DNA from 4 places in the Synechococcus sp. ROS8604 genome. Region 3 is predicted to be linked to each of the others. Evidence: predicted binding sites of a transcription regulator. Region 3 holds the regulator's gene; each other region holds the start of a gene.
The links. The regulator NtcA, encoded in region 3, controls nitrogen genes in cyanobacteria. The targets are predictions, from matches to a motif close to GTANCNNNNGNTAC.
Positions count from the first base shown of each region.

Region 1: SynROS8604_RS15280 (anthranilate phosphoribosyltransferase family protein) is a predicted target of NtcA. The motif match lies at 1,618-1,631, and genes of this name have one in related genera.
Region 2: SynROS8604_RS01050 (sulfotransferase family 2 domain-containing protein) is a predicted target of NtcA. The motif match lies at 6,199-6,212, and genes of this name have one in related genera.
Region 4: SynROS8604_RS15195 (molybdenum cofactor guanylyltransferase) is a predicted target of NtcA. The motif match lies at 2,699-2,712, and genes of this name have one in related genera.

Region 1 covers NZ_CP047946.1:2,827,807-2,835,529, reverse strand. The annotation lists gene SynROS8604_RS15285 (MFS transporter) at 1-472, opposite strand, end outside; gene SynROS8604_RS15280 (anthranilate phosphoribosyltransferase family protein) at 492-1,565, opposite strand; gene cynS (cyanase) at 2,111-2,563, shown strand; gene SynROS8604_RS15270 (HEAT repeat domain-containing protein) at 2,615-3,328, opposite strand; gene SynROS8604_RS15265 (formate/nitrite transporter family protein) at 3,340-4,227, opposite strand; gene SynROS8604_RS15260 (ferredoxin--nitrite reductase) at 4,505-6,046, opposite strand; gene SynROS8604_RS15255 (hypothetical protein) at 6,267-6,410, opposite strand; gene SynROS8604_RS15250 (DNA mismatch repair protein MutS) at 6,453-7,139, shown strand; gene cobA (uroporphyrinogen-III C-methyltransferase) at 7,136-7,723, shown strand, end outside.
Region 2 covers NZ_CP047946.1:222,713-230,435, forward strand. The annotation lists gene SynROS8604_RS16170 (class I SAM-dependent methyltransferase) at 1-106, opposite strand, end outside; gene SynROS8604_RS01025 (hypothetical protein) at 125-367, opposite strand; gene SynROS8604_RS01030 (hypothetical protein) at 1,183-1,839, shown strand; gene SynROS8604_RS01035 (WcbI family polysaccharide biosynthesis putative acetyltransferase) at 1,840-2,703, opposite strand; gene SynROS8604_RS01040 (hypothetical protein) at 2,768-3,787, shown strand; gene SynROS8604_RS16175 (GDP-mannose 4,6-dehydratase) at 4,863-5,129, opposite strand; gene SynROS8604_RS16180 (GDP-mannose 4,6-dehydratase) at 5,162-5,311, opposite strand; gene SynROS8604_RS01050 (sulfotransferase family 2 domain-containing protein) at 6,319-7,107, shown strand.
Region 3 covers NZ_CP047946.1:427,849-435,571, reverse strand. The annotation lists gene SynROS8604_RS02215 (thioredoxin domain-containing protein) at 1-48, shown strand, start outside; gene thyX (FAD-dependent thymidylate synthase) at 83-808, shown strand; gene dcd (dCTP deaminase) at 820-1,413, opposite strand; gene SynROS8604_RS02200 (cob(I)yrinic acid a,c-diamide adenosyltransferase) at 1,413-2,021, opposite strand; gene rph (ribonuclease PH) at 2,156-2,881, shown strand; gene ntcA (global nitrogen regulator NtcA) at 2,959-3,693, shown strand; gene SynROS8604_RS02185 (DUF3084 domain-containing protein) at 3,745-4,875, shown strand; gene SynROS8604_RS02180 (resolvase) at 4,872-5,324, shown strand; gene SynROS8604_RS02175 (DUF3146 family protein) at 5,302-5,559, opposite strand; gene pth (aminoacyl-tRNA hydrolase) at 5,559-6,182, opposite strand; gene SynROS8604_RS02165 (TatA/E family twin arginine-targeting protein translocase) at 6,187-6,465, opposite strand; gene psbH (photosystem II reaction center phosphoprotein PsbH) at 6,475-6,681, opposite strand; gene psbN (photosystem II reaction center protein PsbN) at 6,768-6,908, shown strand; gene SynROS8604_RS02150 (alpha-mannosidase) at 6,896-7,723, opposite strand, start outside.
Region 4 covers NZ_CP047946.1:2,814,461-2,822,183, reverse strand. The annotation lists gene SynROS8604_RS15205 (molybdopterin oxidoreductase family protein) at 1-944, opposite strand, end outside; gene SynROS8604_RS15200 (MFS transporter) at 1,021-2,583, opposite strand; gene SynROS8604_RS15195 (molybdenum cofactor guanylyltransferase) at 2,802-3,398, shown strand; gene SynROS8604_RS15190 (GTP 3',8-cyclase MoaA) at 3,395-4,447, shown strand; gene SynROS8604_RS15185 (redox protein) at 4,512-5,003, shown strand; gene SynROS8604_RS15180 (transglutaminase family protein) at 4,991-5,893, opposite strand; gene SynROS8604_RS15175 (alpha-E domain-containing protein) at 5,878-6,861, opposite strand; gene SynROS8604_RS15170 (circularly permuted type 2 ATP-grasp protein) at 6,855-7,723, opposite strand, start outside.

The DNA of each region.
Region 1 (7,723 bases), 480 kb from region 3:
AGGGGCCCATAATGAAACCAAGTCCGAAGGCCACTCCGATCAATCCGAAGGCGCGTGCGCGTTGCTCCGGAGGGGTGATGTCTGCGAGTACGGCTCCTGCTGTGGCGGCTGTTCCACCACTCACCCCATCGATCAGACGGGCTCCAAACAGGAGAAAGAGGGGCAGCACAGCTCCAGCGGGCCAGTCTTGGCTCACGGTGATCGCAAACAGTCCGAGGCCGAGGACGGAACCACTGACGCAGATGGCGATCACAGGCCTGCGGCCGAAGCGATCACTCAGGGCTCCGATGAAGGGAGTCGCTGCGAACTGAGCAAGGGCGTAGCTGCCAGCTAAAAGACCAAGGGTGCGACCGTCGGCATTGAACGATGCCAACAGAAAGGGCAGCAATGGAAAAACAATGCTTTCGCTGAGTCGGTCATTGAGAAGCGTTAGAAACGCACTTAATAACGTTGGAACGTGAGGACGGCGCACGTTCGATCGAGACGGTTAATCACCCTCCCACAGACGCCCGCCAGGCGATCAGTTGTTCCAAGGCGGCGGTGCCAACTCCATTGGCTTGCATGGTGCGGGCCTCCTCTACACCGTCCTCCAAGCTTTTGCTCAGTCCGCTCAACCAGAGGTAGCAGCCTGCGTTCCAACGCAATGACTGGGCCATGGGCCCTTGGCCTAGAAGGGCCTCTTTGGCGTGTGTCGCCCAGGCCTCCTCTGATTCCCAGCGGGGGTCGTCTCCAAAGCAGCCATGATCACGGGGGTGAACGATGTGTCGTTCGGGCTCTCCTGAGTTGTGAATGCGAGCTGTGATCCCGGCCCGACTAACCGGCAGGTCTGTTCCTCCCTCTAAGCCCTTCACGGTGATAACGTCCTTTTCTCCGGCCAGCTCTAGGGCTTGCCAGGCTCGGTTTTCCGTTGGTGGATGCACAAATCCACTCACAAGCAGGTGGTGCCCTTGGTGAGCAGTCCAGAGCAGCTCGGCGCTGGCCAGTGGAGGTCGTTTCCCGAGATCATCCCGCGCGGGAAGCAGTGCCTCGCCAAGGGGGAAGTGTTCCGGTTGATAGATGAGGGCAAGACCATGGAGGTTGAAGCCTGCTTGAACATCATTGATCGACAGTCCCTGCAAGTTGAGCCCGATCGAAGCGAACAGCTCTGCGCCAGTGATTCCAAATTTCACTGGCATTCGCTTCCCTCCCTGCAAGACCACAGGCTGTCCAGACCCCACCAACAGCAACGTTGTTAAGGGGTAGATCGGTGCCGTGCGAGATCGGCCGTCAAAGGGCATGCCAAAGCAGATCGGCCGGCGTTGATCGGGTTCACTGAGAAGACAGGGCCCGAGACGTTTATAGGTATCGAGCATGCCGGTGAGCTCTTGAGGCTCGGGCCTGCGAATGCGATGGGCAATGAGAAAGGCGCCGATTTGGACGTCTGAAGCTCCTCCCGTGAGCATCAACTCCATGGCCTCATCGGCTTCGCTTCGCGTTAGCCCTTTGCTGGTGTGCTCTCCACTGCCAATTTTGCGTAGCAATTGCTTGAAATATGCACGCTTTTTGGCTACTGGAGACATTTCCATTGATATCACCGGAACCGAAGGAGATCGTTCCGCAGAATTATCCCCTTCGGCGGTAGTGATTGATACCAGATCTTTTTATGTAACTCGAAGCCTTAGCTCCTGCATAGGCCTGCATGGCTTCCATGGAGTGGGTGCGATGGATGCTGTCGCCCCTCGGCGTAATAGAGGCGTTCAATGAGCAAGTTTGGGAATGTTTGGCGCACAAGGGCTGGTGTGACTGACAAAGAATCGTTTGCTAGCAGGGTATTAATACTTTTTAGAGCTTGAATCAAGTTTTGATTAAACAGATTCGCGAATGTGGAAAGATGCATGAATAGGGACTAACCATCAGCTATTTCATAGTGCACTACCCACCACCTGTCGTTCTGTCGCAGATGTTGCTATTGGTTGCTCCGAGCTTCTGAATTGGTAGTCAATGCATCTTTTTTGGGTCTTGATTTTGTAGATGATTCGCCCACTACTGAGTGGTCCCGCAAGGGTTTCTGATCTCTAGTAGTTCTTTATTGGTCTTTTATTGCATGACAACATCTGCTTTAGCACCGTCCTTGGCTGGTCCCTCGCCATCGACGCTTACTGCTTCACTGATGGCGGCAAAGAAGGCGAAGGGTCTTTCCTTTGCTGACTTAGAAGCGGCCCTTGGGCTCGATGAGGTTTGGATTGCTTCTCTCTTTTATGGACAGGCAACCGCATCCCCTGAAGAAGCGGAGAAATTAGCAACATTGTTGGCTCTCGATCCAGCCATTACCGCTGCGCTGCAGGAGTTTCCGACGAAAGGAAGTCTAGATCCTGTGATTCCTACAGATCCGCTGATCTATCGTTTCTATGAGATCATGCAGGTTTATGGTATGCCTCTTAAAGATGTTATTCAGGAAAAATTTGGCGATGGTATTATGAGTGCTATCGACTTTACTTTGGATGTGGATAAGGTTGAAGATCCTAAAGGAGACAGGGTAAAGATTACAATGTGCGGAAAATTCTTGCCTTATAAAAAATGGTGAGTTTTTGATTTAAATCAAAAACGCCCGGCATGGCCGGGTTTTTTAATGTCTTTAATATTGCTGTTGAAGTTGGCGTAGGGCGTGCGCACGTCGTTCTGGATTAGTGAGCTCTACGCTCAGTGACTTCAGCGTTATTTTGCTATGCGTTGTGGCCATGCAACCCAAGGCTCTTAAGCCAGCTTCAGCAGCTGCATCGGAGCCTTTATGGACCAGAACCGCAAGCCTGGTGCTGATCTCCATGTCGTCTCGTCGCTGCAGCAGACGTATGCAGGCGATGACAACAGGATCACGCCAATCTTGAAGTGCGTATTCACACAATTGCAGCAATTCAACGGCTTCAAGTTGATGAGATTTGAAGCCAAGAAGATTAAGGCCCGCGATGCGTTGTGCTTGGCCAGGTAATTGCAAAAGATGCTCGAATTGAGATGGTGTGAGCTCTGCACCCCAGCAACTCAGTGCGTTCAGCAAGTGTGCATCTGGATCATGGGATTGCTTCAGCTGCGTGAGTAACCAATCTTTTGCTTCAGGTTGATGGCAGAGGCCGGCAGCGTGGATCAACTCAGGATGAATTCCGTGCTGTTGGATCAGGGCATGGATGATTGGCCAACCTGTTTCTGCGAACATCCCCAAGCGCTCAGCCACTGCAAAACGGAGTTCAACAGAAAGGCTGGGAGAGAAAACCTCTCCCAGCCAGGTTGGATTCAAAGGAATCTTCCGTGCCTTGGCCAGCTGATCCCAAAGGGAGGCTTCATCAATGGCACTCATAGGGTTTGAAGTCAGCGGGCGCCGAGCTCAGCGGCAAGTTCACGTTCTAGCTTTTCATCATGCTCCGTGGGAAGCACATCGGAAATTTTGGTGCGATGGGTGCTGTAGAAGAGCATGCCGATGAATACCATTCCGCCAACAATGTTTCCCAACGTGACTGGGAGGAAATTCCAGAAAATCACTTTATAGAAAGGAACGCCTGAACCGAGGATTGGTCCCGCTGTGTGTAGGAATTGATTCACAACAATGTGCTCCATGCCCATTGTTTGGAAAGCCGTAATCGGCAACCAGCAGGCCAACAATTTGCCGGGAACACTTTTGCTCACAAGAGCCATGGTGACGCCGAGGCAAACCAACCAGTTGGCCACAACTCCACGCAGGAAAGCCAAGAAGAAACCCATGCTTCCAAGGGCCTCGTACTTTTTCACAACGTTGATCTGGTTAAGAGCAACGATCTTTTGAGCCACAAGATCCCAAATGGGTGGACCAACATTCTCAGCAGAAGCATCCATGCTTCCGCTGGTGAGGCTGATGGCCATGATGATCGCCACAACGAGCGTGCCGATGAAATTGCCAATCCAGACCCATGTCCAATTTCTAAAGGTTGCACTCCAGCTGCATTTGCCGGCCCATGTTGCCATTGGTAGCAATGCGAAGTTTCCAGTCACCAGCTCCATTCCGAACAGGACGATGCTGGCAAAACCAAATGGGAACAGGAGAGATCCTACAAATGGCAGTTTTGTCAGGATTCCTACGGTGAGGGCCAGGATGACGGCAAGACCAAGAATGGCGCCAGAATAAAAGCCACGGATCAGCAAGTTTTTAACGCTGACGGTTGCTTTCTTGCCGCCGGCTAAAATCATGCCGTCGACGAGTTCATTGGGTAGGACGTAGTCCATCTGGGACGCTGTTGCGCTCATGATTGGGATTTAATAAATGAAAAGAGATTCAGCCGCTAATGCGATTCATGAAGCGTGAGAAGACATCTTGATGCTGTGGTGATACAGAAACGGGTGTTCTGTCCTTACCACTTGCGCTGAGCCAATTGACAAAACGCGACAGGAAATCACCTTTTAAAGTCATTGAACAATGAATAACAGATGGATTGGTTAATGCGAAACCATGGCTTCAAAACAAAGCGCCACGGTTTTACTTCGTCGAGTCAATTCGGTTTGCTTAAGCCCGAGGCTTTGCTCCGAATTGTTCGATCAGCACCTGTCGAAGAACGTTTTGAATGTCTTCTGCGGGAATGGCCTTTTGATGGACTTCGCCGATCTGAGGGTTTTCACCTTGAGATCCCCCGATGCTCAGGGTGTAGCCCTCGCCCATTTCACCCTGACTGTTTTTCGCTTTGGTGCCTGTTAGGCCAATAGCCCCCATGAAGGCTTGACCACAGGTGTTAGGGCAACCGGTCCAATGGATCTTGAGTTCTTCGGGTAGTTCGAGTTCGTCGTCGAGTTTTTTCGCCGCTGCAATAGCTTGGTCTTTGGTGTTGGTGAGACCAAAGCTGCAGTAGGTGTTTCCAGTGCAGGAGACCGTGCCAGCTGCAATAGCACCTGGTTCGAGAGGGAAGCGTTGCAACAATGGGTCTGCTTTGAAGCGATCGAGATTGGCCGTGGATATCCCCACGATGATGACATTTTGATCCTCTGTTAGGCGAATTTCACCAGCCCCGTAATCAAGACTTGCTGTGGCTAAGTCGTGTAGATCAGTTGCTGTGAGTCGTCCAACGCTGACATGCAGTCCTGCGAAAAACTCGTCTGCATTTTTTTGCGGATGGATTCCATAATGAGAACGAGGCGTGGCGTTGAAGACTGAACCTGGATCCTCTGTGAGTGGACCAAAAAGTCCTTCCACTTCACTCCTGAAGGCATCGACACCGAGTTGGTCGAGATACATGCGGAAGCGGCCTTTGGGGCGCTTGTCACGCTCGCCGTTGTCGCGCCAGAGGCGAATGACGCAATCGGTCATTTTGCAAATCTCATCTTGCTTCACCCACGTATTAAGGGGAATGGCATAGGCATTCATCTGTGAGGAGAGAATTCCTCCAATCCAGACGCCGAACCCCAACACACCGTCTCTTTCAACGGGGTGAAAGACAATGTCGTTGTGGAGTAGAAAGTTGTCTTTTGCTCCAGCAACAGCTGTGTTCCATTTGCGAGGGAGGTTGGAATATTCCGGATTTCCTTCGCAATGGTTCGTGAGAAAGTCCTGAAGCTCCGTGGTGAAAGGGCGCGTATCGATAATTTCGTTTGGATCAATTCCAGCAAGTGGATTGCCGGTTACATTCCTCGGGTTGTCAAAACCAGATTGGATTGAGCTCAGTCCAACATCCTTCAGTCGTTTGAGAATGTCTGGCAAATCATTCAGGAGTACGCCGCGAAGTTGTAAGTTTTGGCGTGTTGTGATGTCGCAACTTCCGTTATCGCCGTAGCGCTCCACGATTGAGGCCACAACCCGAAGTTGCTGATGATTAATGACGCCGTTGGGAACTCGCAAGCGAAGCATGAACTTGCCTGGTGTTTTGGGGCGCCAAAACATTCCATACCATTTCAAGCGAAGTTGAAGATCGGTTTCATCAACCTCTTCCCAGCCAATTCTGGCGAATTCTTCAATCTCATTGCCAACAAGTAGCCCATCTTTGGCTGCTTTGTTCTGCTCAATTTTATTGAGCTTTTTGTTTTCTAGGAATGGTCTGGTAGGGACTTGAATGCTCATAGCGCTGATGTCTTGTACAGGAATTCGTTGATTAGCGAAATTTCCAGCACATCAGAAGTATTCGTGCTGAAAAAGGTTTATAGCGAGCTATGGGCTGATGTTTCGGTATCGGATAGGACCAAATCGGTGTTTGCGAGCCCGCGTTTTTGTTTGATTCGCTACAAATAAGTGCTGCGGTTTCTGGCTCGATTAACCCCTCCTCAACAGCAGGGAAGTTGAATCAGTATTGGCGGCCTATTTCTCCGATCCAACGAACAGCCCCATGGCGAATCATGGACCAGACCCTGGCCATGGCTGCTAAGTCGCGATCGAAATCATTCTTGAATCGCTGCTGTGCACGGTTGCTGCGAGCAGTTGACTGCATGGGAGCGCGAGAATGTCTTCTGCGGTAGTTAGTCATGCATGCATGGATGGGAACCACCTGACTAGATCAGTCCCAGGGGCTTCAGATCCGTGGCCGTTGTTACGCAAATACGGCGAATCGAGTGGGCAAATCGCTATGCGTCTTGTCATTCATGGACGTTCAGGCGGATTGGTCCCCCCTTGCTTGCAACAACTTGTGGGAGCTGTCGCGGCGTTTCGGGCGGCGCCAGTGGAGTTGGAGGTGCTGACTTCCGAGCATCCTGCTCCAGTGCAATCCGACAGCCAGTGGCTTGTGCCTTTGCTCTTGCTCCCTGGCAGTCATGCGCGCAGCGATGTTCCGCAGATTCGTCAGCGGTTGATGGCAGAGGGTGTTGACGTGAAGTCGCTTCCTTTTCTTGGCTCCTGGGACTGTTGGTGGGTTCTCATGTCGGATTGGATTGAGGGTGTTGCCGCGAAGCATCCTTCCCTAGCTTTGGTTCATCATCCGTTGAGGCCAGGGCTGTCCGATCGTTTTCTCCGCGCGCTGCAACGCCGCTTTGACCTGCCTGTGGTGCCGTTTGATGCCTGGGACCAGTTTGCATGTGATCATCCCGACGTGGTTCCTTTACCTCTTTCCTTGGCGCCCAATCGGATGTCGGAGGCGTTGCGTCAGGCTGGTGGCCTGCCATCTCTTCTTGAAGACCCCCAGCTCCGTGAGGGACTCATTCATTGTCTTGCTCTATTGCCGTGACTGACTTGACCAACACAGGAACTGTGTATCTCGTTGGTGCGGGACCAGGGGATCCAGACCTTCTCACTGTCAAAGCCCATCGTCTACTGCGATGTTGCGATGCCCTTGTTTACGACTCACTGGTTCCTAGGGAGGTTCTCGAGCTTGTCCCCGAGACCTGTGAGCGCCACTTCGTCGGTAAACGTCGGGGGCACCATTCCGTTCCACAGCCAAGCACCAACTCCGTGCTGGTGGCCTTGGGTCAGCGCCATCAAACCGTGGTGCGCTTAAAAGGTGGCGACCCTTTCCTTTTCGGCCGCGGCGGAGAAGAGGCAGCCCATTTGGTCTCCCATGGCATTGCTGTTGAGGTGGTTCCGGGTGTGACCTCTGGTATTGCAGCTCCGGCTTATGCGGGCATACCAGTGACCCACCGCCGTGCCGGCTCCTCGGTCACCTTTGTGACCGGTCATGAGGAGATCGACAAACGTCGCCCCTCCGTGAATTGGCGTGCTCTGGCCACTGCGAGTGATGGTTTAGTGATCTACATGGGTTTGCATAATCTCCCGCGTATTGCTGAGGAATTGATCGCTGGCGGTTTGGACGGA
Region 2 (7,723 bases), 210 kb from region 3:
ATCCGATCCTCTGTGCTGCATTGGCGGCGACTCGAGAACTCCATCCGGAACCGATTTCGAGAATAACTTTAGGCTGAATTTTTTGTATTAATCCCCAATAATGCAATGCATCACTACGATCAAACTACCCATTATTCCATTGAAATCCAGTAGAGCTGCAAAAATTAGCTAAGTCTATGGGAGCACATTCTTTATTTATTAAGCCAAGAAGTTGAAGTTGATCGGCAATATCATACATCTGGCTTGAAAATACTGGCAGAGTATTTCCATTTTCATCGTATTCAAATGATTGATTGATATCTTCTATAGTGGGTGAGCTTGAGTAAAAATTAGCCTTTCGCAATGTAATGCCATTGTCCTTTTCCAAAAAACTTCGTATGTCTTCGTTGCACCACGCATACTTTAGGGCGAGGCGTTTCAGCTCTTTTATTTCTTCTCAATTGGTTGAATTCATTTTAATTGATTGTATGAACAAGCTAGCATAATTTGCCGTAAAGAAATTTGCGCGGTGAATTTTCTTTTCTCTATGGAGCCGCGGGCTAGAGCTTTGGGGCCTTCCTGATGCAGGGCATGCAGGTTCGTCTGGAAGGAGAGGCCAACGACTACGTGGGCTAGGGAATGAAAGTGGGATCACCCTGGGTCAATCAGACGGTTACACCTCTCCATGGGATCGATCAGGCGATCCTCGGCACAATTCCCTGTACGAGGCTACCGGTTGTGAGCTGTTTGCCCATGGCGAAGCTGGCGAGCTAGTTGAAGTACTTATTAAGTGATACTTTCAGTGGAAATATACTCCCCACCTGTAAACCAAAAACCTTTAAGGTAATAATGAATCCTCTCCCGGAGATCAGAAGTTATATCAATTTACATAATTGTCTGATTGGTAAATCTATAGGCGACCAAAAGTTTATTGCAGTAGATTCATCACAAGATTACCCAAAAATCCTCACATCTACTACATCTTTATAAACTAGACCTCAAGCGTTGAATTGCGAATTCGCATTATTGAAAAAATATAAAAACTCAAACCCGTCTAATCATTTGCCTTACACGTTGATGAAGTTAATATTCCACCTTAGAGATTAAACCCCATTTGATTTCTATCGTGTATGATGTATAAAAAAATGGCTCATGATCGTTACTGAGAAATTTTGCTTCATACATGTTCCTAAATGTGCCGGCATGTACGCTACAAAGTTAATGATGAAACATCTAACGGTTGACTTCAACCTGTTTGTCCCTCTAAATGCATTCTTGCACGCAAATAAACTTTCAGAGAGTCTAAGTTGCCAAAAAACAATGATTCTAAAAGAGGGACTTCGCCACGAAAATCCTACTCAAGCAGTAGAAAGAATAAAGCAAGAGGGTTTAAAAGTTCCGAATGTAGCGTTTGTTGTTTCACGGCACCCATACGATTTAATGAAATCTTACTATCATCATCTGAGAAAACGAAAAACAATCAAATTAAGGGGGCAAGACCTCGATAATCTGTCCGGAATTCTGAAAGTAGCTAATCAGTCAAGCGAAACCGAATTTGTATGCAACCAATTATTTTATGGCATGCGAGATGATGATCTAATTAAATATTATGAGTCTAGCATGTTTAGCAAAATGATTACAATCCCGATTGAAAGGAGCGGTGAACTTATTCCAGTTTTGCTGAGCAGATATTTTGATACAATCAAGGCCTCTAATGAAACTAAAGAAAATATATCTATCGAAAATATTAATGATGACCTTGAAGTAAGAAAGATTTTAGAGAATAAATATCCTAAAATGTCGGCTATTTATCATGAATCTCAACATCAGTTCAAGTATATTCTCCCTGTGATTTCTTAGTCAATTTATAGCAGTCTTGTAGTAAGAATAAAATCTCTTCACTAAAACTTTCGCTGATAAATTTTCGGGCTCCCCTTTTTTGCCTATCCTGTATATAAGATCATTATTTTGTGTGATGGGTATATTTAATTTGAGTTGATTTTTTACGTATGGGTGCACTGGTGTTCTTATTTTACCAAGAGCTTCGTGCCCAACAGAAAATCTATCAAGAGCCTTGTATTTATTTTTGGCGATTACACCTGTTTTTATTTCAATCATTTGGATAAGTTGTGCGGCAATTTCTGCCAAGAGCTTATTTGATGGGTGATTAAATGTATGGAAAAGAACTGAGTGACTCATATTCTTTTCTAAGAATTCGGATATCTTGATATCGCATGATACTTCTCTGGACTTTAATTCTTCAAATGACTGACTTGCTACTGTTTTGTATAGTTTTTCCCAAGTAGTAGAATCGTTAAGAAGATTAAGTGTTTCTTTTTCGCTAAGACTTTTCTTCCACCCTTTATATATTATGTTGCTGTGATAATCATGGAGGGGTGTGTCGACTAGCCTTAACCCTTCGTATTTAAGATATATAAGATCAGGATTGTATCCTCTAAAATACGAATTAGGGATAAAAATACATTTTTGTGGATGGCAATTCTTGATGTAGTCGCTACTTAGTACGCTTGGATAGTTCTTATTCTTAATGAGCTGACTAATAATCAAGTCAGATTGAGATAGTTCTTCTGCGTACTGTTCAACAAGAGAAGGATTGGTCTTGTGTATTATAATCTTATTCAGTATTATTTCATGTGAATAAGCATCTTCGATAACCTTAGAAATTGCAACAATCTGACAGTTACCTATCAAGAGAAGTTTCATTAGCGTTGTATTTTGTTCATTTATCAATCAGTGCCATAATACACTGGCGACTCCTGACTGGCAAATGACAAAAAAATTAGTGATTCATCTTGGTCATCCCAAAACAGGTACCAGTTCACTACGACAATTCTTTGAAATAAATATTTCTTACTTAGAAAGCCAAAATATATATCTCCCTTTTATCCACGAAAAGATTTGGAATATTGGGTTGGCATCGATCTTTTCCAATCAAATAGATAATTCCTTCTACTGGAAAATAAATAATATTTCTTTTGTTGATGAAAAGATAAATCATTTGAATAATAAATATGAGCAACTTTGCTTATTTGCTCGAAAATTACCTTATAACAGCACTATGATTCTTTCATCTGAATTTTTAGCATCTATTGATGTCAATGGTATTTCTAAAATAAAGAATTTTGCAGGTTTATTTTTTGACGACATTACCATAATCGCGTATCTCCGCGAGCAAGCGTCTTTTGCTTTAGCAGCTTCTTCAACGGGGGCCCTAAATGGAAAACGCACAAGAATCCAAGAACCTGGTGAAAATAAAAACATGAACTTTAATATTTGGCTGTCAGACTGGCTTCAATTTTTTCGTCCCAACCAGTTTAAAATAAGATTATATGAAAGACCAGCTTTAGTAGATCAGGATATTATTTCTGATTTTTTACACACCCTTGGCTTTAACTATTTATCATCATACGTGAAGAAGCTTCCACCCTCACGAGTAACAGAATCTGCAACCACAATCAAGTATCTATTTTGTTTGAATCATTTGTATCAAAGTCATGATTCAAGTCTCATATCATTGCCCTCTCGTACTAAATCTATTAAATTAGTAAGAGATATGTTTAATGATAATACTGTGCTTTGTTTTTCTTCAGAGTCGGCCCAAAAATATAGAGACTATTACCATTCAGTAAATAACTGGGTAGTTTTAAATTTCTTTGATAATAAGAAGAAAGAGCTCTTCTTAGATTACAAACTACCAGATCTTTCGAATAAACAATTTATTGATGAAAAATCGTTATTGTTTGATCAACAAGATATCAATTTACTTATTAAGATGCTTAAAAGTTAATTTGTCTTCTTCTATCGATTTACGCCTAATATATTTTCAGATTCCTAGAAATGAAGATTTTTTATTTATTTTTTTGCAATCAGCCTTGAATAATTAGTGTGATTTCGTGTAATAACTTGCTACCATACATCAGACAAATAACCCAATCTATCTCACAGCCTATTAAGGCCAAGAGGATGAAATGAGTGGCACTTGTAATATCAATCAAACTCAAGTAAGCTTATGTGATATTATTTATGATCTAACAAAAGTCTATTTTAAACGCATAAAAAATAACTGAATATTTAAAATAAATACACTAATTACTTGATTTAATAGAAGCTTCTAGCTAAAGATTTTTGAAAGCTTAGCCAAAATGATCATATCGGTAAAAAGATTTATTTGTGAAGAATATTTACCTTCCTAAGCCCCGTTCAATATTTTTGCTTAGTCGTGAGATTTTTTGGTATGAGCAAGTTGGGATTTTTTTGGTCTTTCCAATTATCGCGGATTTAATTTGCTTTTCACAAAAATTTTCAGGACTTTCCTGGCAGATAATTTGACATAGGGAGCATTAAATATTCTTTAGTGCTTTCGGAAGTAGACGTAATTTCTAAAAAAGAATCTGTTGTATTCTTAATATTTTTTTGCTAAAATTAGAATAGCTTTAGATTGGCTCAATAATCTGCTTGTATTTCATATTAACTAGCGTAACTGATTTGTTTTAGACGATGACGATAAGTAAGATAAGCGATGCTACGTTCGTGTCTGTAGCAAAAGGTGCTTTGGTTGTAATTTCTCGCCATAGAACACCATATATAGCCTTGCTGTGCTTACGAATTATAAAGTATCAAGCTTTGGTTATTAAATAAAGCATGACTGCGTTCGTAAATAGAGGCGCTAATGCTAAAATATTATTAGCTAATATATTTTAGGCTAAGGTTTGGTGGATAATATGGTTTTAACATTTTAAACGCGCTCTTGCCTGCTCACATATGCATAATCTCGATCTTTGATGTCTTTTATTTTTTGAGCTTCAAGATGATCAGCATCAATCATCTTCTTAACTATTTCCTCTAGTTTTTGTTGGCGGAGTCTAACCGAGTTTTTCTTTCGCTAGAATAGGATTTTCCAGTAGAGTTTGAACTTCTGCGGGGCGGTAATATTTTGGGGCGATTCTTACCTCAATTGCATTGTTATCTGCTCTACGACCTATCCCATCAACTCCTTGCCCCTCCCATCTGATACCACACCATCCAAGCGCCTTAGCGAAAAGCTCTATAAAAGTACGTACACTTTTTTGCCTTCCAGTCGCAATCACAAAATCTGTTGGCTCTTCTTGTTGAAGCATACGCCATTGCATTTCAACGTAATCGCGTGCGTGTCCCTAATCTCTCAATGCATTAATATTACCCACATATAAACATTTTCCAATCCTACATTGTTTTTGCTTAAGCCGCGAGTTATCTTTCTGGTTACGAATGTTTTCCTACGGCTTGGGCTCTCATGATTGAAAAGTATGCCATGCGCAGCTGTACTTAACACTTTACCCTAGATTCGTGCACCACTCAGTAGGGGCGCAATAAATATTATGTGTTTATTAAATGCTTCATAGATGCTTTCTGCAAAACCCGATGGATTAATTTTATCCCCAAATCGATCTCCCTTGGCTCTCCATGTCATTCCACTACTATAGATGTTCAATTTAATCCCTTTCGATATAAGGAAACATAGTTTAATTACATCGAATTAGAACAGTGAGCCAACTTTGGCAGCATAATTCTATTCCAGCCCCCTCACTCCAAGGTCGATCATCTCTTCTGCCTGATCAAGTATCACTTCGTTTTTTAGAGGCCCCAGCTGCATGGCCCGACCTTTCCGAGGCAAAGGCCGAGTGTGGCGGAGCCTCCAGAACCGCTGCAAGATTCACGTCTTGGCAACACTTTCGAATGTGCTAATTGCTCGCAACATCCGGGCCAGGGCTTGGTGTGGCTGAATACCTCACCTCACCTCACCCTCAGAAAACATTTAAACGTGGATGAACATGACAGTAGAATCATCAGCTAACAGCTTCAAAGTCAATTGATTGTCAAGGCACTCCTTCCTGTTCACTTATGCAATCTAGTTTGACGTTACCTTTCCTTGTATCGACTGCATCATCTTTTTTTTAAGTCCTTAATTCCTGCTTCCTATATTATGTTCTATTAAACATATTTCCTACTTCTGTTTTCAAGCTTTAATAACATTTGTGTTTCCTTGTGATTGGAAATGGTGCCTATGCTCGAATTGTCCGGTTATGGCTCTGTATAAAAAATGATTGAATAACCTTATGTAAATGTTGAAGGATGGGCTGTAAGATTAACAATCCTGAGGATTCGAAATTGTTTTCAATTTAGATTTAAAAAATATGTTGATTTTTTTTGGGGTTACTGGTACTGTTTGTTACAAGGACATCTGTCCGAGCACTTGGGTTTTTTTGTTGATTTACTGTTTCGTTACTTGCTGTTGTGGCCTTAGTGGTAGAATATATTTTCAACTGTCAAGAATTCTGAATGCAATCGGAATATCCTAATATTCTTGCATTTATGCATTTGTATAAGTGTGGTGGAACCACTTTTAATTGGGCTTTGCAAAATGCTTTTCCAAGTAGAGTATTGTATTGCGAAAATAAGGATTCTTCTGGTTCTCGTATCGATATTGAGAAATTTATATCTTATACTAGTCTTGATTCCCTTAAGAAGTATTCAGCTGTCTCTTCTCATCTTATTGATTACAAATGTTTGTCTGAGTTTTCGGTTGTCACTACAATTTTGCGTGATCCCTTGAGTAGGCTTGTTTCTGCTTATAACTTTGATTTTTACAGAAGTATGTTCACTGGTACTTTTGATCAATACATCGATATATATGTAAATATGATGAGTAAGGCGCTTGGCTCTGAGTTTATCAACTTGCTCAGTTCTTCAGATAGTAGATGCGCTCTTTTTTTGGAGGACTTGGATTTATCTATCATTTATCTTGAATCTATGATCAAGCTTTATGGCTATGATGTAAATCTTGCTTTTCCTTCTCTCCGTTTAAATATTTCCAAGGGCAAAGTGCCCCAGGCTGTCTCTAAACACGTTTTAACTGATGATCAGAAAAAGCGTTTCAGGTTTTTGAATCGGGATGATATTGATCTTTATAGACAGCAATCTGAATTTTTTAAAGCCACACTTCCGAAGTTATGTGGAGATATTGACTCCTCTCGTAGAGAATTCTCCACCAGAAAATTGCTAGCAGATGAAAAAATGAGTCTTATTAAGTCTTATGGTCAAGGACCAGCGCACTTTGTTTATATTTAATTTAACTTCTCTATTCATTCTGTCTGGCCCATTCTTTGAAGATTCATTCCAATCCTTTTTGCCGATGCGTAGGTATTTCTCGTAATATTTGTTTTTGCTATGGTCAACCTTCATGTTCTTGAAGAAGAGGGAAGATGTACTGAATGTTGATATTGATGTGTTTCGGGGATTCACTTTCCGCAATGTGGGGTCAGGTATTACTGGTAAAGTCACCTTCCTCCTAGATGAGGTTGTCCGTGCAATCCTGAGATTGGCGACTTTTTAAGTGCAACCATTCATTCGGTGGGCATTTATGGCACATCTGCTAGTTACGGGATCGTGACTTTGGCAGCGTTGCGCCAAACCACTGAATTACTACTTGGCAACTAAGCGCAGGTCTCATGGTTGAGTCCGATTACATCCGCAGTTAGGCCTGAATCGAGCAAATGATCGACCCATGTTTCTTACTCAAGTTTATTGTCAGCCACTATGAGCAGATGGGTTTCTGCTAAAAATTTCTGAATGCCTTTTGCACAGGCTCCGAGCAGAGAGTTCTGATTGCTCAGAACTGGAATCCACTAATTCTCGGAGCGAAAGTCCTAGCGCAAGCAGTTCTTGAGTATGTCGGTGAGTGCGA
Region 3 (7,723 bases):
CCCCCTGCGGAGACGGTTTCAAGCCCAGGCCCCCGCAGCCACAGCTAGACAAAACATGAACAGTTCATCGCAGACGACCCCCATGGACTCTCGTTTTCGAGTTGACCTGATCGCCGCAACCCCGAATCCGCAACAGTGCGTGTACGTGGGAATGCACCAGGACTACAGCGAGGGCTTTGTGGCAGCCGATCGCGCGCAATGGCCCGATGAAATCAAAGCTGGCGAAATTTGCGTCAAACGCCTCCTGGCTGGAGAGCGGGGCCATTACGGACCGATGGAGCATGCCCAGATTGTGTTGAACGTGGGCTGGTTTCCCCATTCCGTGATGCAACAGGCACGAACGCACCGGGTGGGCGTCAGTTTTGATGTGCAATCCATGCGTTACACAGGCGATCGCATCTGCAGGGCTGCCCTCGGAGAACTCGATCTCGAAGAAGTGTTTTATTTGCGCCCCGTCGGCGAGTACAGCGACCGAAAAGGCAAAAAATACCTCTACAGCGAAGCTGAGCGGCAAAAAGATTTAAGCCACTGCAAAATCAGTGCCGCTCGCTATCAGGAATTGCTTCAGGCTGGTTTTGCCGAAGAACATGCCCGCGGCATCCTCCCATTCGATTACAGACAACATTTTGTGGTGAGCTTCACGCTCAGGGCCTTCCTGCATTTCATGGACCTACGCGCCAAGCTGGATGCCCAGCAAGAAATCCGCGAACTCTGCGATTTGATGTGGCCCCATCTCAAAGCTTGGACTCCAGAATTTGCAAGCTGGTACGAAAAAACAAGACTGCATAAAGCCAGGCTTGCTCCCTAACAACCATTCATTCAGACCTTGGCCAGCGTTACCCGCTCTGGCTGATGCTGATATTTCCCTTGCCGGTCGCTGTAGGTGGTTTCACAAGGATCACCCTCGAAAAACAACAACTGACAGATCCCTTCATTGGCATAAATCCGACAATCAGCGCCAGAACTATTACTAAATTCCAAGGTGAGGTGTCCTTCCCATCCAGCCTCTGCTGGAGTGGTATTCACAATGATGCCTAAACGGGCATACGTACTCTTACCAAGGCAAATCACCGTGATATTGGGTGGCACGCGCATTATTTCAAGGGCCACACCCAAGCCATACGAATGGGCCGGAAGGATGAAATAGTCGCCATCCTCATCATGATGAAGAGGCGTTGATTCAAGGTTGTCAGGGTTGAATCGCTTGGGATTCATGATCGTGCCTGGGACATGGCGAAAGATCAAAAACTCCTTAGCCGAGAGCCTCAAGTCGTAGCCATACGACGAGCAGCCAAAACTAAGAACCGGACTCTTGCGTTGATCCGGATCCAAGTGGCGTACCAACCCATTTTGAAAAGGCTCAAGCATGCCTGCATCGGCTTGATCCGTAATCCAACGATCGTTCTTCAGCATTAAAAACCTCGACGCAGTTCCGTCACTTGATCAGCCATCTCCATCATCTCTGCAGGGATCGCGGGCCCCGTCACAATCACATCCATGGCGGATGGCCGTTGCTCCAACACCGACAAGACATCCTCATGAGTCAGATAGCCAAGCTCGATCGCCAAGCCAATCTCATCCAACACGAGTTGATCCAAGGTGCCTTCTAGAAGATGGGTTTTGCAGATCTGCCAAACCGCCTGAACCGCCTCTTTGACCTCGTCATCGCGGCTATCAGCAGCATCTGAAAGGCATTCCGTCACGGAGGGGCGCAACCATCTCAGCCGATCGCAGAGGGTGAGGCTGCTCTGAGGGCCTTGGCCCACTCCACCCTTAAGAAACTGAGCAATTAAGACATGGCTACCCAGGCCCGCCGCACGCAGCGCCTGGCTCAGAACACCAGAAAAACTCCCACGAAAGGAGGCGGTATGCACCTGAAGCTGACCTTCCGGAGCCACCAAATGCAGCGGCGGACGAACCTCCACAGAAGGGAGTCGCCTGAGACCTGCTTGCTCGAGAGTCCTGTGGTCAACAGTCCGCGACTCACGGGAATGATGGGTAGGGCTGAGGCTGACGGTCATCACATTCGCCGATGTCCGGCAAATCCGGATGTGCATGAATCTAGCGGTGAAAGGCCAAGACACAAGTGTTTTGACACCATCCATGGTGTGCCTAGCCACCTGGCAGGCTCAAAGCATCTCCGCACCTTGGGCTCATGACAGGCACCTCTCGCAATGACGGACGTCAGCCGGGCGAGCTTCGCCCCTTCTCGATCAGCTGGGATCCGATGGGATTTGCCCTGAGTTCCGTGATCATCCACAGCGGGCGCACCGCTGTTCTTTGCAGCGTTTGTCATCAAGAAGGAGTGCCTCGCTGGCGCAAAGATCAAGGCCAGGGGTGGCTCAGCGCCGAATACCGACTCCTCCCTGGATCCACTCCAGAGCGACAGAACCGTGAACTCCTCAAACTGAGCGGACGCACCCAGGAGATTCAGCGTCTGATTGGCCGCAGCCTACGGGCAGCGATCGACATGGAAGCACTTGGCGAAAACACGTTGAGAATCGATTGTGATGTGATTCAGGCGGATGCAGGCACGCGCACCGCTGCGATCAGCGGATCTTGGGTCGCGCTGCAACGGGCCTGCGAACGGCTGGTTCAGCAAGGGGTCCTCAGCAGCAATCCTGTTCAATCCCAGGTGGCCGCCGTCTCCGTTGGCGTGATTCACCAACGCCCTCTACTCGATCTCGACTACAGCGAAGACAGCCAAGCCGATGTGGATCTCAATGTCGTGATGAACGGAGAGGGGCATTTGCTGGAGCTACAGGGCACGGCGGAAGGCGCTCCCTTTAGTCGTCACCAGCTCAATGACCTACTGGACCTCGCCGAGCCTGGGCTCAAGCAGATTATGCAGAATCAGAATTGGGCTCTCTCCAATAGGTGAAAGTGCGGGTTTTCGTGTTCCTTGCTACATGAGCAGGAGGTGCTGATCCATAGCATCCCGGAACACGAGTAGAAACCATGGCCGAAGTCAGCCGCGGCTTCAGCCGATACGCTCCCCCAACCATCCGCCCAGCGGGCTCGAGTTTCGGAACCCCAGCGGCTCCAGCTAGTCGCACCCTTCAAGACGTCATTCGGGGACTCGATGGTGCCAACTCGGAAATGGTGGAACGTGGGAAAACCATCTTTTTCCCCGGCGACCCCGCTGAAAAGGTGTATCTGATTCGTCGAGGTGCCGTCCGCCTCTCCAGGGTTTATGAATCGGGCGAAGAAATCACGGTTGCCCTGTTGCGAGAAAACAGTTTGTTTGGCGTTCTGTCGTTGCTGACAGGTCACCGATCCGATCGTTTTTATCACTCAATCGCTTTCACACGGGTGGAGATGGTGACGGCTCCAGCCACATCCGTGCGGCAGGCCATTGAAGACGACACCAGTGTGGGATTGCTGTTGTTGCAGGGGCTGTCCAGCAGGATTCTCCAGACCGAAACGATGATCGAAACCCTCACCCATCGGGACATGTCGTCTCGACTGGTGAGCTTTCTGCTGGTGCTTTGTCGAGATTTCGGTGTGCCTGGTCAACGGGGGATCACCATCGATTTACGCCTTTCCCACCAAGCCATTGCCGAGGCGATCGGGTCCACACGCGTCACGATCACGCGTCTCCTGGGGGACCTCAAGTCATCGAGCCTTGTCGATATCGATCGCAAAAAGATCACTGTTCTCGATCCAATCGCTCTCGCCAAGCGGTTCAGCTGACCATGCAGGTGAAGATGGAGCTCCCATCCGAACTCTGATCCTTCATTTTCCGTGACCGGCTGGTTTCTACTTCTCGCCCTGCTTGTGCTTGGAGGGGTGCTCTCAACCCTGGGGGACCGCCTTGGCTCTCGCGTGGGGAAAGCTCGGCTGAGCTTGCTTGGACTGCGTCCCAAGCGCACAGCCGTGGTGATCACGGTGTTGACCGGCAGTCTGATTAGTGCGCTTTCCCTTGGACTCCTGCTCTTGATCAGTCGGCAACTCAGGGTTGGGCTGTTTGAACTGAATGCTCTCGAAGCCAAATTAAGGAGCAGTCGCACTGATCTCAAAACCAGCAAAAGCGCTCAGGAGCAGGCCAGCAAGGAGCTCACAACGGCCCAACAACGCGCGGCAGAACTGCGTCGCACCCTTAAGCCTCTCCAGGAGCAAACCCGATCCTTGGAAGCGGAGCGACAGCGCTTGAGCCAAGACGTGGATGCCAAAGATATCGAGATCCAACGCACCGAACAGGAACTCTCTGCTGTGCGTACGCAAATTCGCGATGGCGAGAAAGAACTCAATCAACTGGAAGACACGCTCCTCGCGCTGCGGCGCGGCAACGTCGCCATCAGCAGCGGGCAGCCGCTTGCCACCGTGACCCTGAAACTCGAACGCCCCGATCAGGCAAAAACGGTGATCGATCAGTTGCTCCGAGACGCCAATCTTCAGGCCTATCAACAGGTCCTGCCTGGCCAACCGGCAGAGCGTCAAATCCTGTTGGTTCCGAGGCCTGACATCAAGCGCTTGGAACAAACGATTCGCAAACCTGGCACCTGGGTTGTGAACATCCGTTCAGCCGCCAATGTGCTGCTGGGCGAAACCGTTGTCTACGCCTTCCCTGAAGTGCGTCCCAATGTCACGGTGACCAGGGAGGGTGAGGTCTTGGCACGCACTACCCTGGCGAGCAATGAACGCGACCCTGAAGCCGTGCGCAATCGGCTGAACCTTCTCCTCGCCTCCACATTGGCCGAGGTGCAAAGACGCGGTTCTCTCAGCAAGGGATTGCAGTTTGATGGCAATGCCATCAATGCGCTTGGCCAAGAGCTGATCGACCGCAACGGAGGACTCGCGGGGCTGGAAGCGGTGGCGTTACGCCGCAGCGAAACAGCAGATCCCATCGCCATCCAGCTGCGTCTCAGCCGATGACTCGCGTTGTCGCCATGGATCCCGGCCGAAGCAAAAGTGGATTGCTCCTCGCAGACACCGCCACGAGCACCGTGCTTCAAGGGATGGTGATCCCCAGCGCTGAGGTCCTTGATCAGCTTCGCGTCTGGATGGCGGACGCTCAGGGGGACACCGCCCAGATTGCTGAACTGGTGATCGGGGATGGCACCAGCAGCATGATCTGGCAACAACAACTGCCTGCAAGCCTGCCGATCCGCGTCGTCGACGAAACGGGAACCACCCTGCGGGCCAGAGAGCGTTACTGGCAGTTGTGGCCGGCACGGGGCTGGAAACGCTTGCTTCCCAAAGGCCTACGCATCCCATCGGGCGATCTCGATGCCATCGCCGCGCTCGTCATCCTCGAGGACTATCTCGATCGACCATTGCAATGGCCGGGTCCAGATCCCCTCAGAACCGGGCTCTCACGGTGAAGGTGTAGTCCCCTCCCGGTTCCAGGTCATAGTCGGATTTCACAAGAAAGCGAAGCAGCGCGTCTTGAATCAACGCGCGCCCCAAGGACGGCTCCACACTCAACTCGCCACGATCAAAAAACCAGCTGAACTGCCAATTGAAGCCTCCGGCCTGGACGTCTCCCTCCAAACATTGATCCGCAAAACTCTGGCGTTGAACCCTTAAGTGGGCGGTGGTAACGGGGAGCGCTGCCATCACGCCTCAGGGTTGGTGGGAGCCAACTGAAGCCCATTGATGTGATTTCCGGCGAGGTCGAGACCTTGCCGCTGAATCCGCTCCAAACCATCGACCACCTCCACCAGCACCTTGTCGAGCAGGGGCTCCTCCTCACGACTGAAACTTCCCAGGACGTGCGACACCGTTCGCGCCTTGCGCTCACTGGGATTTTGCCCGGGTGCACCAATGCCTATCCGCAGACGCCCAAAATCCTGGGTGCCGAGATGCTGGATGGTGCTTTTCAGGCCGTTGTGGCCACCAGCAGAGCCGCGGGCGCGCAAACGCAAACGACCAAGCGGCAGATCCATATCGTCCACGAGCACCAATAGCTGATGGAGCTCAAACCCGAACCAATCGAGCGCAGCCCGAATCGAGCGACCGCTGTCGTTCATGAACGTTTGGGGCATCAACAAGCGCAATCGCCGATCTCCCGAGCCCAGATCAGCAAGCTGACCTTGGAGCTTGGGCGTCGAACGAAAACCACCTCCCTCGCGAGAGACCAGCCGCTCCAAGGCCATGAAGCCCACGTTGTGGCGGGTGTTGGCATAACGATTGCCTGGATTGCCCAATCCCACCACCAAGCGGAGATCACCGCGATTCATCAAATCAATCAGAGGGGGGTGTCAGCTCTGATTTTGGCGCAACCGCAGGCGTAACAGCGGCCTCTGTGGGTGCCTCTAAAACTTTTGCCTGATCTGCCACAGGTTCAGGGTCGGCCATGGCCTTATTGATTTCTCGCTCAAACTCTTTGGAGGCCGATTGAAAACCCTTCAGAGTTTTTCCCAAGGTGCGACCGAACTCGGGAAGCCGTTTAGGGCCAAACACCAAAAGAGCGACCGCCGCGATGACGGCCATCTCTGGCAGGCCAATGCCGAAAACATTCATTCGCTGAGATCAGCCGAGGCCCAAGCCGTTCCAGTTGACATTGATTCCTTCGAGGATCAGTGACTTGTTGTACAGCTGGAGAATGATCAGCAAGAACACAAGGAAGAGGGCCATAAAGATCCCCATCACTGGTGTTGTTCCCCAACCAGGGACAACTTTGCCGTATTCCGAATTGAGGGGGCGGAGCAAATCTCCCAGACGGGTGCGTTGAGCCATGGCAGCGCTGAAGTCTCGGGTGGAATTAAGTCTCGATACTGTAGGTGCTACGACCCGTAAAGGCGTCGATCCTGTGGAGAGTTGTGATGGAAAGTTCGTCCCCGGCCATGTCAGTGGCGATTGCGGTGCTGGCGGCCCTGCTTGGGTTAACAGGATTGGGGGTCTACACCGCCTTTGGACCGCCATCCAAAAACCTCGACGATCCGTTTGATGATCACGAGGATTGAACACGCTCCAAAACCAAGCTGATGAGCTGGCCAGGTTGGACTTCCCAGACCGTCTTTCGCTCGTTCAATTCGACGCCACTCAGCGTCCAATCGCTCCCAGGCAACCAACGCTGACGCGCTGAACCGGCATTGAGCAACTCAATTTGAACGGCCTGATCGCTGAGTCCTTCACCCTGGGCTGATCGCACTGAAATCGGCACCAGACCGATGGGCAAAGCGGGAAGCCCTTGCCAGCGATGATCCAGCGCAACAGGACCGAGCCAACCCGGCTCCCTGAATCGGATCGCTGCCTGGGGCACACCACTACGGTTCCAACCGAGCGCCGCTGGCATCAAGGCCAAGCGGTGCCGATGCCATCCGTGATCCGCAGAAGGATCCGGCCAGGTTGGGCCTCGAAGCAGCGACACCCCTAAATGGCGATCGCTTGCATCGACCCCCTGGGGGCCATCCAGCAAGACAGCCATCCCACCCCCAGGAGCCTCCGCTTCGGCAGCCAGCCATGAAATCACAGGCAATTCCCAACGCTCCTTTTCAAAGGGAGTGCGGGCTTGTGCTGGTCGCTCGATCACTCCACCACTCGTATCGGCCGCCCAACGCACCGCAGGCCTCTTCAACGGCACTTCCAATCTCAGCAATTCATGGGTCTGCTCCCATTGGACGCTGAGCTGGGCCTCGAGCCAGGGAGAATCGGCCTGCAGCATGAGGTCCAAGCGCACCTTGCTCAGTCCAGCCATCGTGCGCAGCACCATTCGGGCGGTGAGAGGGCCCGACTCCACCAATTCTGCCGACCAGCGTTCGGCCATCGGCAGCACATG
Region 4 (7,723 bases), 490 kb from region 3:
TGATTCACACCCATCGACCAGAGGCTCAAGACTTTTTCGCGGCGATGAAAGAGCTGGGCGACTTCCCGTAGACGTTTTTCCGGAATGCCACAAAATAAGGCCACACGTCTAGGGGTCCAGCGGGCGACGACATCAAAAAAGGCGTCGTAGTTGTCAGTGCACTCATCGATAAAAGCTGGGTCCTGCCCGTTTTCTCGCATCACCAGGTGGGCGATGCCGTGAAGGAGGGCAAGGTCACTCCCAGGAGCGACTGCTAAATGAATGTCAGCAGCATTTGCGGTATCGGTTTGGCGTGGGTCCACCACCACAATGGTGACGGAGCCAGGGTGTCTTTTTTTTCGTTTTAGTAATCGTTGAAAGAGCACTGGATGGCATTCAGCGGTGTTGGTTCCGATCAGAAATGCCACCGTGCAATGGTCTAAGTCTTCGTAGCTGCAGGGGGGACCATCTGAGCCCAAGCTGCGGGTGTAACCCGCAACAGCTGAACTCATGCAGAGTCTTGAATTAGCGTCGAAATTGTTAGTACCTAGCGCTCCTTTGAGGAGTTTTTGCGCCAAGTAATAGTCTTCTGTATGAAATTGTCCCGAGCCATACATCGCGATAGCATCTGGTCCTTTGGATTTCAGGCTTGTTTTGATTTGGCTTGAGATGCGCTCAAGCGCCTCATCCCAGCTGATCGGTTGGAAGTCGTCATCAAGACTGTTGCGACCAAGAGGTTGATCCAGTCGGCCCCTCGACAGGGTTTCTCCGACTGTTGCCCCTTTGATGCAAACTTGGCCGAGGCTTGATGGATGCAGCCGATCTCCTCGAGCCGTCCACATTGGGGTTCCATCTGCATCTCGACGGACGGCTTCCCCCTTTTTTGCCGGTGGTCGAAAGTCCAACCCACACCCCACTCCGCAATAAGGACATTGACTGCGAATGGTTGTGATTGGCTCAGCCATGATTCGATAATTGGTATTAGAAACACCCGGAACCAATGGCTCCGGGTGCCATGCAGATATGAATAGGTGTAAGGAATCAGTTATTGGCGAAATTAGGACTCGCTGTTTCTCCTTCATGCAAGTCATCAAAGGAACCCTTGGGTTCTTTGAGGAAGAAGAAGCAGAAGAAAGCAACGATTAGGCCAGCGACCCCCAGAACTTGGAAGAAAGCACTATTGGAGGCTGCGATGATTTCTGGAGAAGGATCCTTACCCCCACCCATCCACATCGGTAGCAGACTAAAAATCGTGAGGTAAGTCACAGCTCCGACGTTGCCGTACGCACCAACCAAACCAGCAACTTGGCCTGTGACGCGTCGCTTCACCAAAGGAACGAGTGCAAACGTAGCTCCTTCTCCTGATTGAACGAAGAAAGAGGCCAGCATGGTGATCAACACAGCGATGATGATCCCTGTGGTTCCGCTGAATGTGCCAGGTTTGATCATGCTCATGACGAGGTAACCAATCCCAAGACCTCCTGTTAAGAACGCCATCGTGTTTTTACGACTGCCAAGTTTGTCGGAGATTAGGCCTCCAGCTGGGCGAGCGACAAGATTCACAAAAGCAAAACAAGAGGCGAGGATGCCAGCGGTTGCTTTAGGGAGATCAAAAGTGGTTTCGAAAAATGTTGGCAACATTGAAACGACGGCCAGCTCTGATCCAAAATTCACAATGTAAGTGAGTTCAAGAATGGCAACCTGCTTGAATTCGTAGCGATCTTCTTTGGGATACGTTTTCGTACCCATGATCAGCTCTCGATTGGTGCGAATGATTCCCCAGGTTTGAAAAATGAACCAGATCAGAACGGCACCCAAGGCCAATGGATAGGTTCCTGCATTCAGAAAACCAACCTTTTGTAAGCGCCAGCAAAGCACGCAGAGAATGGCGGCAAACGGCACATTCATTCCCAGCAATCCCCAGAAATCACGCATTGAAGTGACTTCCAGGCCTGCTGTGCGTTCAGGCTTTTGATAAGTTTTTCCAGGAGGTGTATCGCTAACGTTGAAGTAATAGATAACACCGTATATGGCAGAAATGATTCCAGTTAGAGCAATCGCACCACGCCAATTAAGGATGGCCCCTGAGGGAAGTTCAAAGCCGCCTGAGAACGAGAGCCACCCTGCCAGTCCTACGAGTGTTAATGCCGAGAACGCTGATCCGAAATTGCCCCAACCGCCATAGATTCCTTCGGCGAGACCGATCTCTTTGGGTGGGAACCATTCGGCAACCATGCGGATCCCGATCACAAAGCCTGCACCCACGATGGATAAAAGTAGGCGTGCTACCACTAGCTGATTAAAGTCTTGCGCTGAGGCAAACATCAGGCAAGGAATGACCGAAAAAACCAGCAGGCTGGAATAGGTCAGTCGAGGCCCATATTTGTCGAGAAGCATTCCGATTAGAACGCGGGCTGGGATCGTGAGAGCCACGTTGCAGATCGCAACGGTACGGATTTGACCGAGTGTTAAGCCCAAATCGGCCTTAACGGTGGTAGCCAAGGGCGCCAGGTTGAACCAGACGACAAAGGTCAGAAAAAATGCGAACCAGGTGAGATGAAGAGTTCGGTATCTCCCCTGGAAAGACCAGAGTTCTCCAAGCATGGGGGTATGAAAATGTGTAAGTCAACCCCGGCTTCTGAAAAATGCGCAGAGGAATCAAAATGCGGCGCACATGCAAACCGCCCAGCTATTTGATCATTAGGCTCTGACTCGCATAGTTGTGTTTGATACCTATAAGGGGCTATGCCAATGCTGATCGGTTCACTTTTGTTTTATTCGCTACATTGCATGAGCCTTCTTTGTTCGGTATTTCGTCTGCGATGGACCTGCCAATCGTGCAAGGACTCCGCGCTTGTGTGCTTAGTGGCGGGATGAGTCGTCGCATGGGCCAAGACAAATCTCTCCTCGCTCATCCTGATGGCGGCTGTTGGTTGACCCACAGTATTGGTGTGTGCCGTTCTCTGGATCTGCCAGTTGATGTGGTGAGTTCAATCCCTCGTCATCGTCAGTTGGTGTCGACATTGGAAGGTGTTGAGTGCAGGTCTGATCCTTCCCCCGGTCAGGGGCCTTTGGCTGCGTTGTCGGCGGTTTTTGGTCAGGCGAAGGCGCTCGCTTTCCTTGTCCTCCCTGTTGATATGCCTTGCTTGGACGCTTCGATCCTGGTCCGGCTGATTCATGCTTGGCAGGAGCAGCCATCTTTGGCTGTGGTTTCACATGACGGAAATCAGCTTCAGCCTTTGTTTGCTATCTATCCCAATCACAGTGTCTATCGAGATGCCTTGTGGAGTCAGTTGGCTGCTGAACAGCTGAGTATGCATGATTGGCTTGAGAGGGTGCCGCATCGGGTGCTTGCCTTGCCTTATGGGGCGTTGCGAAATCTCAACTGTCCTGCTGATCTAGGAGCCCTTGAGGAATGATGAAGCCATCAGCTGTCATTGATCTCCTTGCTAGGCCGCTGGGAGTTTTAAGGTTGTCTCTAACTGCAAGATGTAATTTAGCGTGCCGATATTGCTGTCCAGAAAGCATTGAGCCTCCAGGTTTGTTGTCTACTCGTGATCAACTTCGCTTGATCCAAGCGGCCTGTCAGTTAGGAGCCCATACGCTTCGACTAACAGGTGGTGAACCTTTGCTCACCGATCGCCTTTGGCCGCTTCTTGATCAACTCTCGCTTGCAAGGCAGGAGGTTGCTCATCCTTTTAGTCGTTTGAAAGACGTGGCTATCACCACCAATGGTTCTCTCCTCAACGATGAGAAGGCAAGACGGTTGCGCGATATGGGAGTGGATCGCATCACGATCAGCTTGGATGCCGTTGATGGAGCAAGTATTGCCCGTATGGCTGGCTTGCGTTCTGGTCCTGAGGCTGGGAAGGCTCTCATTCAGCGCGTCTTGGCGGGAATTGATGCAGCTCGTGCTGCGGGATTCAATCCTGCGCGAGGTCGTCTCAAGCTGAATGCCGTGATCCAACGCGGTCAAAATGATGATCAGCTGATTCCATTGGCGCGTTTTGCAAGGACACAAGGATTGCCATTGCGTTTGATCGAATATATGGATGTAGGCAATCGCAATGGCTGGTGTCGTGATCAGGTGATGCCGGCCAGTGAGATGATTCAGCTTCTTCACAGCAATTGGCCGCTTCAATCCCTTGGTCGTCAACCTGGTGGAACAAGTGGTCAATGGATCTACGAAGATGGTGAAGGTTCTGTTGCCACCATTGCCTCAATTACAGAGCCATTCTGTTCTGATTGCAATCGTCTTAGGATCACCGCAGACGGGCAAGCGTTTACCTGTCTGTTTGCCAGTGAAGGTCTTGATTTGCGCCGATGGCTTCGAGAGGATGTTTCCGATTTTGCGCTTGCAGAGGTGATGACTGGGCTGTGGTCGCGCCGTTCTGATCGTTTTAGTGAAGAGCGTGGGTTAGAGCAGCCAGCAAACCATCACGCCGAGATGGCTTATTTGGGTGGATGAGTGGCATCCGCTACGGATTAAACGAGGTATAAGCGTTAAAGCTGATTACTGACTTTTTGTTGCGATGTTCGAGCTTATTCCTTATACGCGTTTTCGTGATACTCCATCTGTTCGTTTTTTTGATGTCACGATTTCTGATTCGAATGCTCGCGACTTAGTTATTCACCGTGGGCCAGCGGTAAGTCCTCCGGATGCAGAGGAGAGTGGAGATTGGCAATTTTATTTGCATCCCCATCAAGAAGACAACCTGTTGGCCGCTAGTGGAGGGCGAACGTTTTATTTGGTCAATTTTGCTTGGGATCAGCCTTTTCATATTGTTCGTCTGGCGGCAGGAGGCGACATTCTTCGCATTCCTCCCGGAACATTTCATCGATCTATTTCTGATCTAGATGGATCTGTCGTGCTCAATCAAGCGGTTCGTGAAGAGAAGGCATCTTTGACCCGTGAGTTTCGTGTTTATAACAGTGGTCGTATCCCTGCCTTGAGGTTGGTGACGACCAAAGGTGCCATGCGTCCTGTGTTGCATGGTGTTGAGCCGCTTCTTCAAGCTGCCTGAATAAGAGCCGTCTTGTTCTCCGGTTGATTGGTGTTGTCGTCAACGGTGGCTTGAATGGTCCAACTCAGGTGGCTTTGCGTGGATGCCGGCCCGCTGAAGCTGCCCGTGACCGCTGCCGTGAGATCTGGGCGGGAGGAACTCGCAAGCACGATGTAGCGATCGGTTGTTTCTCCTCCTGCGCTGGGATCAAACCCACGCCATCCAGCACCTGGTAGATAAATCTCCGCCCAGGCATGTAGGTCGTAGGACTCGGGTGCCGGATTCGCTAAGTGGTAACCGCTGACAAAGCGAGCCGGTAAACCAATGCTTCGGCAGCATTCCACCATCAGCATGGCGAGGTCGCGGCAGGACCCAACCCGCTCTCGCAGAGTTCGGCCTGCTGGCCAGGCGGCTCCTTGATGGCGTTGGGTGTATTTCACCCTGTCTTGAATCATTTCGATGAGCTGTTTGAGGAAAGGCAGCGCTTGTTGGTTGGTGCCCATCAAGGCGTCCTGAGCTAAGGCAACTGCTGAGGGATCGTGTTGGCCGTTTGGCAGCCAGCCCTCTAGCGCTCCTTGAAGATCTGGATTTAATCGACCACGTGGGTAGGGCAGTAGGGGTTCGCGCCCATTGAGACAATTCAGTAACGGTGCTGGAGTCGTGGTTTCAACGCGACTGCATGCTTCGAAGCGGAGCTCATCAGTGGTGTTTTGAAAGCGCACGCGTTGAATGGCATCGCCGCTGGCTGCGACGAGTTCATGGCTATGGAAGGGCTGGGGTGAAATGTTGAGTTGGTAATCGATCAGGCGCTGATGACCATGGCCCCGAGGTTGCATGCAGAGCCTGTGTTCGCTCAGACTGATTTGAGCCTCGTAGTGATAAGTGATGCAGTGGATTAGCTCAGCGCGCATGATGGATCAGTGGGAATGGAGCCAAGGTCGGTGGTGATGAAATATCGGGCGTGAATCAGTTGATGCAGTTGATTGAGCTCTTCCTGTAATTCGTCGATGGCTTCGTGCAGCCCCCGCTCAATCAGGACATCAATCCGTACATAGCTCCACTTGGCAAGCAACTGTCCGCGCAGGCATTCGAGATCATCAGGGGGGCCCAGTTGTGGTTGTCGTTGGATGAGGCGCAATGTGTCGTTGATTTTTTGCAAACAGAAGCGCACTGATCGCGGGAAGATTGGATCCAGTAGTAGGAATCTGGCCACGGAAGATGGAGTGATTGCTTGTTGAACACTTTTCCGGTACATCTGATAAGCCCCGGCTGTACGAAGTAGAGATATCCATTGAAGTTCATCAAGAACACCACCAATTTCTTTTGTGCTTGGTAGAAGAAGAAAATACTTCACGTCCAGGATCCTGGATGTTTTGTCGGCGCGTTCGATCCAGCGGCCTAGTTGACTGAAAAGCCAGGCCTGATCACGGCTTAGGGTGACATCCGTAATGCCATAAAAAAGCTGACAACCTCTTCGGATGCTGCGGAGCTGTTCTTGATCTGGTTCTTGCCAGATTGACTCACCATCTTGAACATTCCAGTAGAGGTCGTTCAGTTGCTCCCACATTTCTGTGGTGATCACATCACGGATCTGGCGAGCATTTTCTCTTGCATTGGCAATGCAGCTCAGAATGCTGTTGGGATTGTCGCGATCAAGGAGCAGAAACCCCAAGACATCTCGTGGAGATCGCAGTGGGTAAACTTGATCAAAGCTCTGCCTGTCTCCACTGGCATCAATGAGTGGAAGCCATGGTTCGGCGCTGCCGGGAGGGCAATCCAACGCCATGGCTTCACTCACTTCCAGGAAACGAGAAATGTTCTCTGCGCGTTCCACATATCGATTAATCCAATACAAGGAGTCGGCAACCCGGCTCAGCATGGCATTGCCTCCTGCATGCTTGGTTCAACTTGGCTGTCTTTGACAATCTGGCTGTCACCAACAACCCATGTGTCTTTACAGCCTCCTCCTTGCGATGAGTTCACCACAAGGGAACCACGTTTCAGGGCGACGCGAGTGAGGCCACCCGGACTGACCCAGTTCGATGCTCCGCGTAAAACATAAGGTCTTAGATCTACATGACAAGGAAACAGCTCTCCATCGCTTAGCGAGGGAACAGTCGAGAGTTGTAATGTTGGTTGGGCAATGTAATTTCGAGGGTTTGCTCTAATTTTTGAGTCGAATTCTTCGATTTCACTTCGGCTAGATTGTGGTCCTATTAACATTCCATAACCCCCTGCTTCAGCCACAGACTTAACCACAAGTTTTTCGAGGTTTTCTAAAACGTATTGGCGATCATCTGGGTGGGAGCAGAGATAAGTGGGGACATTGTCGATAATCGGTTCTTCATTGAGGTAATAACGGATCATTTTTGGTACATAGGCGTAGATCAATTTGTCGTCGGCGACCCCAGTTCCTGGAGCATTGGCAATGGCGATGCGGCCATTTTGCAAAATATCCATCAATCCAGGTACGCCAAGCGCCGAATCGCGACGGAACACCTTTGGATCGAGGAAATCGTCATCGATTCGTCGGTAAATCACATCCACTGCTTCTCGTCCAGTGGTGCTGCGCATCCAAACGCGGCCGTCTTCGCAGATCAAGTCACGCCCTTCCACCAGGGCAATGCCCATCTGTTGGGCGAGGTAGCTGTGTTCGAAGTAAGCACTGTTGAACACCCCAGGTGTGAGCAGCACAACGCGCGGTGAATCTGCCCATGGAGCTAAGTCCTGCAGTGTCTGCA